Regions from separate parts of the Streptomyces sp. NBC_01217 genome, predicted to be linked through region 2. Evidence: predicted binding sites of a transcription regulator. Region 2 holds the regulator's gene; the other holds the start of a gene.
What was found. The regulator HspR, encoded in region 2, represses chaperone genes until heat shock. The targets are predictions, from matches to a motif close to TTGAGNNNNNNNNNCTCAA.
Positions count from the first base shown of each region.

Region 1: a site for HspR is predicted at 4,922-4,940, ahead of lon (endopeptidase La). Genes of this name have one in related genera too.

Region 1 is NZ_CP108538.1:6,110,705-6,118,015, forward strand. Features, by position in the region: gene OG507_RS27435 (hypothetical protein) at 1-146, opposite strand, end outside; gene OG507_RS27440 (hypothetical protein) at 143-1,486, opposite strand; gene OG507_RS27445 (ABC transporter ATP-binding protein) at 1,483-2,265, opposite strand; gene OG507_RS27450 (zf-HC2 domain-containing protein) at 2,262-3,203, opposite strand; gene OG507_RS27455 (RNA polymerase sigma factor) at 3,218-3,823, opposite strand; gene OG507_RS27460 (nucleotidyltransferase domain-containing protein) at 3,897-4,721, opposite strand; gene lon (endopeptidase La) at 4,963-7,311, shown strand, end outside.
Region 2 is NZ_CP108538.1:4,276,236-4,283,546, forward strand. Features, by position in the region: gene clpB (ATP-dependent chaperone ClpB) at 370-2,970, opposite strand; gene OG507_RS18755 (pyridoxamine 5'-phosphate oxidase family protein) at 3,197-3,601, shown strand; gene OG507_RS18760 ((2Fe-2S)-binding protein) at 3,706-4,026, opposite strand; gene OG507_RS18765 (hypothetical protein) at 4,023-4,349, opposite strand; gene OG507_RS18770 (helix-turn-helix transcriptional regulator) at 4,491-5,477, shown strand; gene OG507_RS18775 (heat shock protein transcriptional repressor HspR) at 5,574-6,020, opposite strand; gene dnaJ (molecular chaperone DnaJ) at 6,022-7,209, opposite strand; gene grpE (nucleotide exchange factor GrpE) at 7,303-7,311, opposite strand, start outside.

The DNA.
Region 1 (7,311 bases), 1.8 Mb from region 2:
TGGTCGAAGTACGGCTGGTCCTCCAGCCAGTCCGCCGCCCAGGCGGCGACGAGGACGGTGCAGGTCAGGGCGGCGGCGGTGAGGTGGAGAGCGCGGGAGCGGATATAGAGGAGCGGGAGAGCGGCGTGGGCCGGCCGGGCGTTCACAGGACCGGGACCTGCGCGGGCGTGCAGCGCTCGGGGACCGCCAGGAAGCGGCCGAGCCAGACCTTGCGGTCGGCGTCCGGCATGGCCCTGAGACGCGCGAGATAGGGCGAATTCGGATACCACGGAGAGTCCTCGCCGCTCAGCCAGACGACGACAGCGTCCTGAGTGCGTGCCGCCCGCTCGCCCTCCTTCCGGTCCTTCCCCTGCGCCCCGGCCGAACAGTCGCGGTTCACCAGGCCCAAGGCGGTTTCCGAGACATACCGGTGGGGATCGGTCAGCCGGTCGCGTGCGATGCCCCAGCCGCGCGACACATGCGCGAGAGCGGCTTCGCCGTTCTTCGGGCCGGACCGGGAGTCCACGTATCTGACCGGTGCGCCCGGAACTCCCTCCAGCCGCGAGAACATTCCTTTCAGAGCCTCGGACATCTGGGGCAGCACCGGGGACTCGGATGCGTACACGCAGATCTGCGGAGCGCCGGGGGCAGCCGCCGTGCAGACCTCGCGGGTCACGGACGGGTCGTCGCGGTAGAGGTCCTCACCGGTGTGGACGACCACCGCCCCCGCCACGGCCGCCAGGGCGAGCGGCACGACGGCCAGGTGACGCCGCCGGGCCGCGTACGCGAGCAGCACGGTGACGGCGATACCGCCCGTCCAGGCCACCAGGACCGGGGCGAACCACCACACCGGGACGGACCCTTCGAGCTGGACGTCCTTGGCCGGGCTCAGGAATTGGGCCTGCGATTCCAGATACGCCGGGAACCCCAGACCGACGTACGCGCACACCGCCAGGAGCGGAGCGATCAGCCGCCACCGCACCAGCCGGCCGACGACGAAGCCCACGAAGCCGATGGACAGCAGGAAACCGAGGTCCGCGGCGATGACCGGGACGGAGGGGCCGCCGGCCCCGGCGTACGGGGCGGTCGCCGCGAACGCCACGGCCAGCGCGAACAGATACCCGGCCGCCGACCACAGCATGACCGGCGTCGCGGCCGTCATCGTCTGCGCGAGCCGGCTGCGCGGCACCGAGAGCAGCAGTTCCGCGGTACGGCGGCGATGCTCCCGGCCGCCCTGCCAGCAGGCGGCCGCGGCGACGAGCGGACCGCCGAGCAGCGCACTCGCCGAGTGCAGCAGGCTCTGCGTCTCGCCCCAGCTGCCCTGCCACTGGGCCGCCCTGCCCCACAGCACGACGAGAAGCGTGAGGGCCACGGCCGGCCCGGTCCAGGGGGCGACCCCGTGCCGGAGCTCGGCCCGCAGCGCGGTGCGAGCCGGGTGGTGCGCCGGTGCTCCGGGGTCCGTCATCGGCGTGTGGGGCTTCGTCATCGGCGCGTCGAGGTTCGTCATCGGTGCGCCACCGCCGCCCGGTGCGCCCGCAGCGCGGCGGTGTAGGCGCGCTCGATCCGGTTGCCCTGCGGCCCGTCCGCCCCGGTGTCCTCGCTGCCGAGGGCCATCAGCTCCTGAGTCGTACCCCGGTAGGCGATCCGGCCCGCCTCGATCACCGTCACATCGGTGCAGGCCGTGGTGACGTCCTCGACGAGATGGGTCGAGACGATCACGGTGGACGTGTGGCCCAGCCCCCGTATCAGCGCCCGGAACTCGACCCGCTGCTCGGGGTCGAGACCGGCGGTCGGCTCGTCGAGCAGCAGCAGCTCCGGATCGTTGACGATCGCCTGGGCGATGCCGACGCGCCGGATCATGCCGCCCGACAGGGTCTTCACCCGGGCGTCGATCCGCTCCGCAAGACCCACCCGGTCCACCGCACGCTCCACGGCCGCGGGTACCGCCGCCGCGTCCATCTCCTTGAGCCAGGCCACATAGGCGACGAACTCGCGGACGGTGAAGCCCGGGTAGTACCCGAAGTCCTGCGGCAGATACCCCAGCCTGCGCCTCACCGCCGCCCGGCTGCGGTGATCCGACCTGGCACCGACCTCGCTGCCGAGGAGCTCCACCCGGCCGCCGGACGGCGCGGCGACCGTCGCGAGCACCCGGATCAGCGAGGTCTTGCCCGCCCCGTTCGGCCCGAGGAGCCCGTGCACACCGGGTGCGAAGTCGAGATCGACGGCGTCGAGGGCGGCCGTCCCGCGGTGCCGGACGGTCAGTTCCCTGACCTTGACCGTGCTCACAATGTCTCCAGATGGTCGAAGGATCTACGGCGTACGGCGAGCAGCGCGGCGCACACGAGCGCCCCGGCCGCCCAGCCGCCCTGTGCGGCGGTCCCGGCGAAGTACGACGCGGCCCCGGCCGCCGACTCGGCCATCCCCAGGGGGGAGGCGGCGAAGGCGGGCAGGAGCACGGCGGCCGCCCAGGCCACGGCGACGGACGAGGCGCCGGTGCGGCAGCCGACGTACGAACCGAGGGCGAGCGCCGCCAGCGTCATCGCCAGCCCAGGCAGCAGCCATGCCGCCGGGCCCGGCCCCGCGGCGGACGGGGGCAGCGCGGCCCCGGCGAGGGTGAGCGCCGGGATGCTCACGCCGAGCACCGCGGCGGTTCTGGTCAGCAGCAGCCGCACTCCGCCGGACGGGGTGGCGGCGGTGATCTCATGCATAGGGTCCGCGTGCCGTCCGTAGGAGACGACGACCCCGGCGAGCGGCAGCACCGGCGCGATGACGAGGAGCAACGGCCGCGTGGCCGCGCCGAGCCCGGCCCCGTACGCCAGAGCGAGCGCCCCGACGACCACCAGCACCAGCGCCGACAACCACGCCCCACGCAGCGCGGGCCCGGCGGCCCACAGCAGCCGGCCGATGCGGGAGGCGGGCCCGGAGAGGCCCAGGCGGCCATATCGCGCCGATGCGCAGAAACGGGCCCGGACCGGTCCGGGGAAGGCGGCCCTCGTGAGGTGTCTCTTCGGTGCGCCTTGCGCCACCACCGTCGCGAGCAGCCCCGCCCGTACCCCGTCCAGCAGCGCCGCCGCCTCCGGCCGTGTCCGTACCGCCGCCGAGACCCGCGCCGCGCACCCGTCGCACGTCTCCACGTGCTTCTCCAGGGACCAGGCCTCCGTCTCGGCCACCGCACCGGCGGCGTACCGCCCAGCCAGGTCTTCGCCCACGTGCCAATGGGTCATGCCGTCACCTCCTGTCATGCCGTGCCTCCCAGCGGACCGGCTTCCGGCGCCAGCAGTTCCAGTGCGGCGCGCAGTTCACGTCTGGCCCGCATGGCCCGGGTCTTGACCGTGCCTTCCGGTATGCCGAGGAGCCGGGCCGTCTCGCGGGTCGTCAGCCCGTCGACGACCGTCGCGCGCAGGACCTCCCGCAGCTCGGGCGAGATCCGGTCGAGCGCGGCACCCACATCGCCGTACTCCAGCCCGGCGAGCACCCGCTCCTCGGCGGACGGCGCCGCGGATGCCCAGTCCTTGCTGTCGGCCAGCTCGGCCTGTACGGCACGATCGGTGCGGGCACGGACGCGCTGTGCGTCGACGAGCCGGCGCGAGGCGATCACCCACAGCCAGCCGCCGATCTGTGTACCGCGGTGCGATGCGGCGGAGCGCCAGGCCGTCACGAAGGTGTCCTGAAGGACCTCCCGTACGGTCTCGGCGTCCGCGCAACGCCTGCTCAGCCGGGCCAGCAGCCAGCCGGCGTGCCGGTCGTAGAGCGTCGCCAGGGCCGCCGTATCCCCCTGTGCGACGGCACGCAGCAACGCGTCGTCGTCATTTCGGTCCTCCCCCGAGGGGCGCAACAGGCTCACATCTCTCTATCGGGCACCGGACCCGAGCCGGTTCATGCGCGGCTCAGGCGGCTCGCGCGCGGGGGAGCGGTGGTCAGGGACGCGGGGCCTTCACGCCGTGCACCGCGAGGTACTCGGCAGCCAGCCAGGGAGCCAGGTCGTCGATGAGCACGGCGAGGACGGCCGGGTCGGCGGAAGGGGTGCGGGCCGTGCGAGCGGCCGCCCGCATCTGCCCGATGCGCTCCGGGTGGCCCGGGTAGTACCGGGCGAACACCTCGGCGGACTCCGCCAGGTCGCTGGTCCAGCCGCCCCACCGCGGCATGACCAGGGTGAAGCCCGACCGGACGATACGTCGGGCGGCGACGCGGCTGAGGTCTCGGCGTTCGGCGTCCGTGGTGGCCTCGGCGGCCCTTCGGCGCCAGCGCGGCAGCGCGAGGTACAGGTCCCCGTTGGTCTCGCGGGCGAGCAGCGGGGTGGGGCGGTAGCTCGGCAGCTGTGCGGCGAGGTCCTCGCCCAGCAGCGGGGTGCACAGACAGGCGAGGAAGAAGCCGAGGTCGTTGCGTTCGAGTTCGCTGGTGAGGGTGTCGGCGCGGGCCAGCAGGGCGCCTACGCCGTTGATCAGGCCGAACGAGGCGTCGAGGCCGGCCTCCAAGGCGCGGGCCGCCGCTTCGTCGGCCGCCGTGGGCCCGGTGCGCAGCGCCAGCAGCAGATCCAGATCGGAGACACCGGGAACGGCCGTGCCGCGCGGAATGCTGCCGTAGAGGTACGCGCTGTGCAGCCGCGTACTGTCGAACGCTTCGACGATCCGGGCCCGGGCCGTCTCCACCACGGGGGCGTACGCCGTCGGCACCCGGCTCAGCGAGCCCTCCCGCCGGATCGTCCCGTCCGGGTTCAGCCCTCGGTCGTCGTTCACGTCCATACGGGCACTCTGCCCGCTGCCCCGCGCGGGCGCCGAATGGTTTTCGCAGGCCGGAGCGTCATCGGACCGACCGGGGCGCCCTCGGATTAAAGCGGTCGCGTCCGGGGTTCACCGCTACAGGCAGGGCCCGCTCGTGGGGCGCATCCGGTCGATCGCTCACAGCGAACACACCCCGGGGAACAATGGGCGGCGCATGAGCATTGAGTCTGCATAGCTCAACTTGACTGCCGAAGGGGAGATCATGGCTACCGAGTCCAATGCGGTCACTCCGCTCGCCCTGCCCGTGCTGCCGCTCGACGACGAGGTCGTGCTGCCCGGGATGGTGGTGCCTCTGGACCTGTCCGACAACGATGTACGCGCCGCCGTGGAGGCCGCGCAGGCCGCAGCCCGCCAGGGCGGCGGCAAGCCCGAGGTGCTTCTTGTGCCGCGGATCGACGGGACGTACACCGGCACCGGTGTCATCGGCACCGTCGAGCAGGTCGGACGGCTTTCGGACGGAGATCCGGGCGCGCTCATCCGCGGCCGTGGCCGGGTTCGGATCGGGGCCGGGACCAGTGGACCGGGCGGAGCGCTCTGGGTGGAGGGGACACGGGTTGACGCGGTCGTCCCCGACCCGCTCCCCGGAGCCGCGGCCGAGCTGGTCAAGGAGTACAAGGCGCTCGCCACCAGCTGGCTGAAGAAGCGCGGCGCCTGGCAGGTCGTGGACCGGGTCCAGCAGATCGAGGACATCTCCGCGCTCGCCGACAATTCCGGTTACTCACCCTTCCTCACCACCGCCCAGAAGGTGCAGCTCCTGGAGACCGTGGACGCGGTCGCCCGGCTGAAGCTCGCCATCCAGTGGCTCGGCGAACACCTCGCCGAACAGGACGTCGCCGAGTCCATCGCCAAGGACGTCCAGGAGGGCGTCGACAAGCAGCAGCGCGAATTCCTGCTGCGGCGCCAGCTGGAAGCCGTACGCAAGGAACTGTCCGAGCTCAACGGCGACCCGGGGGACGAGTCCGACGACTACCGGGCGCGCGTCGAGGCCGCCGACCTTCCCGCGCATGTCCGCGAGGCCGCGCTCAAGGAGGTCGACAAGCTGGAGCGCTCCTCCGACCAGAGCCCCGAGGGCTCCTGGATTCGAACCTGGGTAGACACCATCCTCGAACTGCCTTGGAACGAGCGGACCGAGGACGCGTACGACATCCGCGGCGCCCAGGCCGTCCTCGACGCCGAGCACGCGGGCCTGCAGGACGTGAAGGAGCGGATCACCGAGTACCTGGCGGTGCGCAAGCGGCGTTCCGAGCGCGGTCTCGGGGTCGTCGGCGGGCGTCGTGGCGGCGCGGTGCTGGCCCTCGTGGGGCCGCCCGGCGTAGGCAAGACGTCCCTCGGTGAGTCCGTCGCGCACGCCATGGGGCGCAAGTTCGTCCGTGTCGCGCTCGGCGGTGTGCGGGACGAGGCGGAGATCCGCGGCCACCGGCGTACGTACGTCGGCGCCCTGCCGGGACGTATCGTCCGCGCCATCAAGGAGGCCGGTTCGATGAACCCGGTCGTCCTGCTCGACGAGATCGACAAGGTCGGCTCCGACTTCCGGGGCGACCCGGCCGCCGCCCTGCTCGAAGTCCTCGACCCGGCGCAGAACCACACCTTCCGCGACCACTACCTGGAGGTCGAACTCGACCTCAGCGACGTCGTCTTCCTGGCGACGGCCAATGTGCTCGAAGCCATTCCGGAGGCCCTGCTCGACCGCATGGAGCTGGTCAGGCTCGATGGCTACACCGAGGACGAGAAGGTCGTCATCGCCCGGGACCACCTGCTCCCGCGCCAGCTGGAGCGGGCCGGTCTGGAGAAGGACGAGGTGACGCTCGACGAGTCCGCGCTGCGCAAGCTGGCCGGCGAGTACACCCGTGAAGCGGGCGTACGGAACCTGGAGCGGGCCGTCGCCCGGCTGCTCCGCAAGGTCGCGGCCCAGCACGAACTGGGCGACCGGGAGCTGCCGTTCACGGTCACCGAGGCGGATCTGCGCGCTCTGATCGGCCGCCCGCACCACGTCCCCGAGTCCGCCCAGGACCCGGCCGAGCGCCGCACCTCGGTGCCGGGTGTGGCCACCGGGCTCGCGGTGACCGGCGCAGGTGGTGACGTGCTGTTCGTGGAGGCCTCGCTGGCCGACCCGGAGACCGGGGCGTCCGGACTGACCCTCACCGGTCAGCTCGGCGACGTCATGAAGGAGTCCGCGCAGATCGCGCTGAGCTTCCTGCGGTCGCACGGCGCGGAGCTGGAGCTGCCGGTCGCGGATCTCAAGGACCGCGGAGTGCACATCCACTTCCCGGCGGGCGCGGTCCCCAAGGACGGCCCGAGCGCCGGTATCACGATGACCACGGCGCTGGCCTCGCTGCTCTCGGGGCGGCTGGTCCGTACGGACGTGGCGATGACCGGTGAGGTCTCGCTGACCGGTCGGGTGCTGCCGATCGGCGGCCTGAAGCAGAAGCTGCTCGCCGCGCACCGGGCCGGGATCACCACCGTGGTGATCCCGAAGCGGAACGAGGCCGACCTGGACGACGTCCCGGCCGAGGTCCTGGACACCCTGGAGGTCCACCCGGTGACGGACGTC
Region 2 (7,311 bases):
CTACCGGCTGCCGAATTCGGTCTCTAATCCTCCTTGTAAGCAGGTTGTGGAGGACGACCCGAGGTGTCCTGATCATTCGCGTGCCCCCGGGCGGGCGCTGCGGGCGCCCGGGCAGGCTTCCCTTGTCAGAGGCGGGCGGCGCAACCCGGGGCGGGGCGGGTGACGCGGCCTCACCCCTCGAAGCGGGGCGAAGCGTTTGGCTCAATATCGACGTTGAACAACGGATCGCCGACGACGGCGGTCGATTTCCCGTCCCCCCGAAATCATCGCAATTCTTCTTCAATTGCAGTGCGGCGCGGACGACGGGTCCCCGGCCGGGATGCGCAGACTCCCGGCCGGGGACACGGCATCGAACAGGCCGTACGCGATCTACAAGGTCTTCCCCGAGATCGCGGGCCCGATGAGCAGGCCGTCGCCGACCCGGTCCACCCGGACGGTGTCCCCGTCCTTTACCTCGCCCGCGAGGATCTCCTTCGCGAGCCGGTCGCCGATCGCCGTCTGGATGAGGCGGCGCAGCGGCCGTGCTCCGTAGGCCGGGTCGTTGCCCTCCTCGGCCAGCCAGGCCAGGGCGGCCGGAGTGACGTCGAGGGTGAGCCTGCGCTCGGCCAGGCGCCCGGCCAGCCGGTCGATCTGGAGCTTCGCGATGTGCGAGAGCTCGTCGCCGGAGAGCGCGGAGAAGACCACCAGGTCGTCGAGCCGGTTGAGGAACTCCGGCTTGAACGAGGCCCGTACGACCTCCAGGACCTGCTCCTTCTTCACCTCGGGCTTGGTCAGCGGGTCGACCAGGAACTGGCTGCCGAGGTTGGAGGTCAGGATCAGGATGGTGTTGCGGAAGTCCACCGTCCGGCCCTGTCCGTCGGTGAGCCGGCCGTCGTCGAGGACCTGGAGCAGGATGTCGAAGACCTCGGGGTGGGCCTTCTCGACCTCGTCCAGCAGGACGACGCTGTACGGGCGGCGGCGGACCGCCTCCGTGAGCTGGCCGCCCTCCTCGTAGCCGACGTAGCCGGGCGGGGCGCCGACGAGCCGCGCGACGCTGTGCTTCTCGCTGTACTCGCTCATGTCGATGCGGACCATGGCCCGCTCGTCGTCGAACAGGAAGTCGGCGAGGGCCTTCGCGAGCTCCGTCTTGCCGACACCGGTGGGGCCGAGGAAGAGGAACGATCCGGTGGGCCGGTCGGGGTCGGCGATTCCGGCGCGGGTACGGCGTACCGCGTCCGACACCGCCTGCACGGCCTCGGTCTGGCCGATGAGGCGCTTGCCGAGCTCCTCCTCCATGCGCAGCAGCTTCTGGGTCTCGCCCTCCAGCAGGCGTCCGGCCGGGATGCCGGTCCAGGCGCCGACGACATCGGCGATGTCGTCCGGGCCGACCTCCTCCTTCACCATCGTGTCCTTGGCGGCCTCCTGCTCGGCCTCCGACGCCTCCGCCAGCTCGCGCTCAAGGCCGGGGATCTCCCCGTAGAGCAGCTTGGAGGCGGTGTCGAAGTCGCCGTCGCGCTGGGCGCGTTCGGCCTGGCCGTGCAGTTCGTCGAGGCGTTCCTTCAGCTCACCGACGCGGTTGAGGCCCTGCTTCTCCTTCTCCCAGCGGGCGTTGAGGCCGCGCAGCTCCTCCTCCTTGTCGGCGAGGTCGCGGCGGAGCTTCTCCAGGCGCTGCTTGGAGCCGGGGTCGGTCTCGTTCTTGAGGGCGAGCTCCTCCATGTGGAGGCGGTCGACGGCGCGCTGGAGTTCGTCGATCTCGACGGGCGAGGAGTCGATCTCCATGCGCAGCCGGGACGCGGCCTCGTCGACCAGGTCGATGGCCTTGTCGGGGAGGAAGCGGGAGGTGATGTAGCGGTCGGAGAGGGTCGCGGCGGCCACGAGCGCGGAGTCGGCGATGGAGACCTTGTGGTGGGCCTCGTAACGGCCCTTGAGGCCGCGCAGGATGGCGATGGTGTCCTCGACGCTCGGCTCCGCAACCAGCACCTGCTGGAAGCGGCGCTCCAGGGCGGGGTCCTTCTCGATCCGCTCGCGGTACTCGTCGAGCGTCGTCGCGCCGACCATGCGCAGTTCGCCGCGGGCCAGCATCGGCTTGAGCATGTTGCCCGCGTCCATGGCGGAGTCGCCGCCGGCGCCCGCGCCGACGACGGTGTGCAGCTCGTCGATGAACGTGATGATCTGCCCGTCGCTCTCCTTGATCTCGGAGAGGACGGTCTTCAGGCGCTCCTCGAACTCGCCGCGGTACTTGGCGCCCGCGACCATCGCGCCGAGGTCGAGCGAGACCAGCCGCTTGTTCCTCAGGGACTCGGGGACGTCGCCCTTGACGATGCGCTGGGCGAGCCCTTCGACGACGGCCGTCTTGCCGACGCCGGGCTCACCGATGAGCACGGGGTTGTTCTTGGTACGGCGGGACAGGACCTGGACGACCCGCCGGATCTCCTGGTCACGCCCGATGACGGGGTCGAGCTTGCCTTCCCTGGCGGCTGCCGTGAAGTCCGTACCGAACTTCTCCAGCGCCTTGTACTGGCCCTCCGGGTCGGGAGTGGTCACCCGGCGCCCTCCCCTGCTCTTCTCGAATGCGTCCAGCAGCCTCTTCGCACTGGCGCCCTGCCCGGAGAGGATCTCACCGGCGCGGCCGCCCACGGCGGCGATGCCGATCAGCAGGTGCTCGGTGGAGATGTAGTCGTCGCCGAGCTCCTTCGCGCGCTGCGCGGCGTCCGCGATGACGGCGAGCAGCTCGCGGTTGGGCTGCGGCGGGGCGACGGTCGACCCGGTGACGCTGGGCTGGGCGCCCAGGAGCCGCTCGGTCTCGGTGCGTACGGCGATCTGGTCGGCCTCCACGGCGACGAGCAGATCGATGATGTTCTCGTTGTCCTCGCCCGCGAGCAGCGCGAGCAGCAGATGCCCGGGGGTCAGATCGGGGTGCCCGTCCTTCACGGCCCTGCTGGTGGCCGCGTTGATGGCGTCCCGGCTCTTGTTGGTCAGCTCGGCGTCCACGTGCGCTTTCTCCTCCTTGCGGTGACTGGCCTCTCCACAGCACTGGCTCTCCGCACAGTACTGACAGAGTCAACGTGCATAAAGTTGAGTCTATTCCACTCAACCCACTCACCGGCTCGCGGAGGGGCCCGCGGGCCCCTCCCTGACTGTTCCGAGTGAACCGGCCGGAGCGCGCCTCCGCCACCGCAGGGGCGGGCCACTGTCCGGCGCTGCCTACGCTGTCCCCATGGCAGTCGACGTGACGAATCCCAGCCCCGAGTACCTCGCGTTCTGGCGCGAATACCACCTGTGCACCCTGACCACACCCCGCTCCGACGGCACACCGCACGTGGTGCCGGTGGGCGTGACGTACGACCCCGGGGCCGGGCTCGCCCGCATCATCACCAACAAGAACAGCCGGAAGGTCGCCAACATCCTGGCCGCGGGCCCGGACGGCGCCCGGGTCGCCGTCTGTCAGGTCGACCGGGGCCGCTGGGCGACGCTGGAGGGCCTCGCGACGGTACGCACGGAGCCGGACGTGGTCGCCGACGCGGTGAGCCGCTACGCGCAGCGTTACGAACGCACGCCGGCGCCCAACCCGGACCGCGTCGTCATCGAGATCACCCTGGACCGGGCGCTCGGCAGGGCGTGAGCCCCGTATGCCCGCGGGCAGCACAACGGCGCCATCGTGTTCAGGTCACGATGGCGCCGTTGTGTGGGGGAGTGACTGAGCGACATATGACGACGGGGGATCGCTCAGGCACTGCGGGGGGTGGCGGAAATGGTCTCTGGCTCGAACAGCTGGTGGTCCCGCCGGTCGAGGTTCACAAAAATCATGTCGTACCGAATCGCGCAGCGGACGGGCTGCGGAGCTCCACGCGGCTTGCGGAGACAGCGGTACGCACGCACTTCGTCGTCTTCTTCACGTGCGACAACGATGGGGTCGCCGAACAGGGTGACCATCAGCGAGTCGCCACAGCGGGGGACGGCCGTGACGAGATCGATGAAATGCCAGCCTGATCGGTAGGCCGTAGCCATCTCCCGCCGGAAGGTCCGGTCGTCCGGCGGGATGGTCATGCGCCCTGGTTGATCGGTTCGGACCAGGCGATGTCACCGGGCCCGGCTGCCGCCTCGACGCTCCACGCGATGTCACCCGGCACAGCGGTCCCGGTGGACCATGCGATGTCACCCGGTGCCGATGCCTGGACGGACCACGCGATGTCACCCGGCGCGGACGCCCGAGTGGACCACGCGATGTCACCTGGTGCCGACGCCTGAGTGGACCAGGCAATGTCACCCGGCGAGGGTGCCGCCCCGCCGCTCCAGGCAATGTCGCCGCCGCTCAGCACCCCGAGTCCCAGGGCCGCGACGAACGAGGCGGCAAGCGCCGAGCGAAGCATTCGCTTATACATAGTCGGCTTCGTCCTCACTTGTGGATTCTTCTCCCCCGCACCTAAGACGATGTCTCACCTGGGCACACGAACACCACTGAGTCGATGCATCATGTTCCTGAATGTTCAGGAACCTGGGGGGTGGAGAATATGGTCACAAGCGATACAAAGCCGACACATCCTCATGGGATCACCGAACTATGCGAAGCGGGAGGCCGCCTCTACGCCAGCGCTCTGCGCTCGGGACGCATCGCCCGCAGCGAGGTGGAACCGGCGCCCTGCCTGATGGATTTCGCCCTGCTGCACCCCGACCCCGACGACCCCGACTGGCTGCGTCCCGTACCGCCGTCCGCCGCACTGGCGAAGCGCCTGCATCCCATAGAACGCGAGATCCAGGAGCGCCGACTGCATTCGGTCCTGCTGGCCGAGTCCTTCGAGCCGTTCATGGACATCAGCGCCCAGGACCCGCCGACCACTCACGCCATCACCGTGCTGGAGGGCGTCAACCGGATCAACGCGGCACTGGATCTCGCCACGGCAGAGTGCCGCACGGAAGTCCTCACCGTCCAGCCCGGCGGCGGCCGCAGCGAGGACCGCCTCAGCGAAGCCCTGGAACGGGGCCTCTCCGTGGTGGATCGCGGTGTCAGCATCCGCACTCTCTATCAGCACACCGTACGGCACAGCCCCGGCACCCTGGCCTACGCGGAGCGGATGTCCGACGAGAGCGTGGAGATCCGGACGCTCGAGGAGCTCATCGAACGGCTCATCATCTTCGACCGCACTGTCGCGTTCATCCCCGCCCAGGACGACCGCCAAGTCGCCCTGGAGCTGCGCCATCCCGGACTGGTCGAGTATCTCGTCAAGGTGTTCGAGCAGCTCTGGACCCGTGCGGCCCCGCTCCTGGAAGAGGTCAAGTACGACCCGACCCCCAAGGGGATCAGCGGTGTGCAGCGCTCCATCGCCCAACTCCTCGTGGAAGGACATGTCGACGACTCGATCGCCCGCCGTCTCGGCATGAACGTCCGCACCTGCCGCGCGCACGTCGCCAAGCTGTCCGCCGTTCTCGGCAGCAACAGCCGGGCCCAACTCGGCTATCTGATAGCCAGGTCGGGGATCCTGGAACAGGACCCGGGCTGAGCCCGCACACACGGCGAAGGGCCGGGGAGCATCAGCTCCCCGGCCCCACACGGGAGAAGTCGTGAGCGAATCACCCGGCCAAGCGGCCGGACCCGCTCAGTCCTTCGGCCTCTTCGGCCGCCAGACCACCAACGCACTGGTCTGCTGCACATCCTGATACGGAACCAGATCCCGCCGGTACGAGGCATGCACCTGCGCCTCGCGCTGCTGCATCGCCGCCGCCGCGCCGTCCACCGCCGCCGAGAGTTCGGCGACGCGCTGCTGGAGGGCCGCGACCTGGTTCTCCAGTTCGATGATGCGCTTGATGCCGGCGAGGTTGATGCCCTCGTCCTGCGACAGCTGCTGGACGGTGCGCAGCAGCTCGATGTCGCGGGCCGAGTAGCGCCTGCCGCGCCCGGCCGTGCGGTCGGGCGAGACCAGGCCGAGGCGATCGTACTGGCGCAGCGTCTGCGGATGCAGGCCCGAGAGCTGGGCCGCGATCGAGATCACGTACACCGGTGATTCATCGGTCAGTTCGTACGGATTGCGTCGTCGGCCGTCCACCTCAAGCTCCCTTCGCAGCCTGGAACAGCTCCGCCCGCGGGTCGTGGCCCGCGGTCGCCTTCCGGTAGGCCTCCAGTGCGTCCCTGGCCTCGTCGCTGAGGTCCCTGGGCACTGTCACCTCGACGGTGACCAGCAGGTCGCCCCGGGTGCCGTCCTTGCGTACGGCGCCCTTGCCGCGGGCGCGCATCGTACGCCCGTTGGGGGTGCCCGCGGGCAGTTTCAGGGTGACCGGCGGACCGCCGAGCGTGGGCACCTTCACCTCGCCGCCGAGTGCCGCCTCCGTGAAGTCGACGGGCACGGTGACCGTGAGGTTGTCGCCCCTGCGGCCGAAGACCGGGTGGGCGTCGACATGGACCACGACGTACAGATCGCCGGCCGGTCCGCCGCGCTCGCCCGGGCCGCCCTTGCCGCGCAGCCGGATCCGCTGGCCGTCCGAGACGCCCGCCGGAATCCTGACCTGCATGGTCCGGGAGGACTTCGCCCGGCCGCTGCCCTTGCAGACGTCGCAGGGGTCCTGGGCGATGAGGCCCCGGCCCTTGCAGTCCACGCAGGGGTCGGTGAGCGAGAAGCCGCCGCCGGTGCCGCGCGAGACCTGACCGGTGCCGAGACAGGTCGGGCAGACCCTGGGGGTGCCGTTCTTGTCACCGGTGCCTGAGCACGCCTTGCAGGGCGCCTGGCTGGACATCCGCAACGGGACCGTGGCCCCCTCGACCGCCTCGGTGAAGCTGAGCGTCACCTCGGACTCGATGTCCTGGCCGCGGCGCGGCTGCACCCGCGTCCCCGCACCGCCCCGGTTGAACAGGCCGCCGAAGACATCGCCCAGACCGCCGCCGCCGCCGAAACCGCCGGCTCCGCCGCCCTGGCCCCCGCCCTGGGTGCCTCCGAAGAGATCGCCCAGGTCGAAGTTGAAGTTGCCTCCGGCGCCTCCGGGCCCGGCCCTGAAGCCGCCGTTGCCGAAGAGGGCGCGCGCCTCGTCGTACTCCTTGCGCTTCTTGCTGTCGCCGAGGACGTCGTTCGCTTCGGAGATCTCCTTGAAGCGCTCCTCCGCCTTGTCGTCACCCTTGTTGGCGTCGGGGTGGAACTCGCGGGCGAGCTTCCGGTACGCCTTCTTGATCTCGGCGTCCGTGGCGTCCTTGGGGACGCCGAGAACCTTGTAGTAGTCCTTCTCGACGAAGTCCTTCGTGCTCATCGACGTCCCTCCTTCCGGACGATCGGCCATGCGACCGGCACACTGGCCGGTCGCATGGCCGGGCGGTGGGCCACGAGGTGGTCAGACGGAATGTCAGACCTC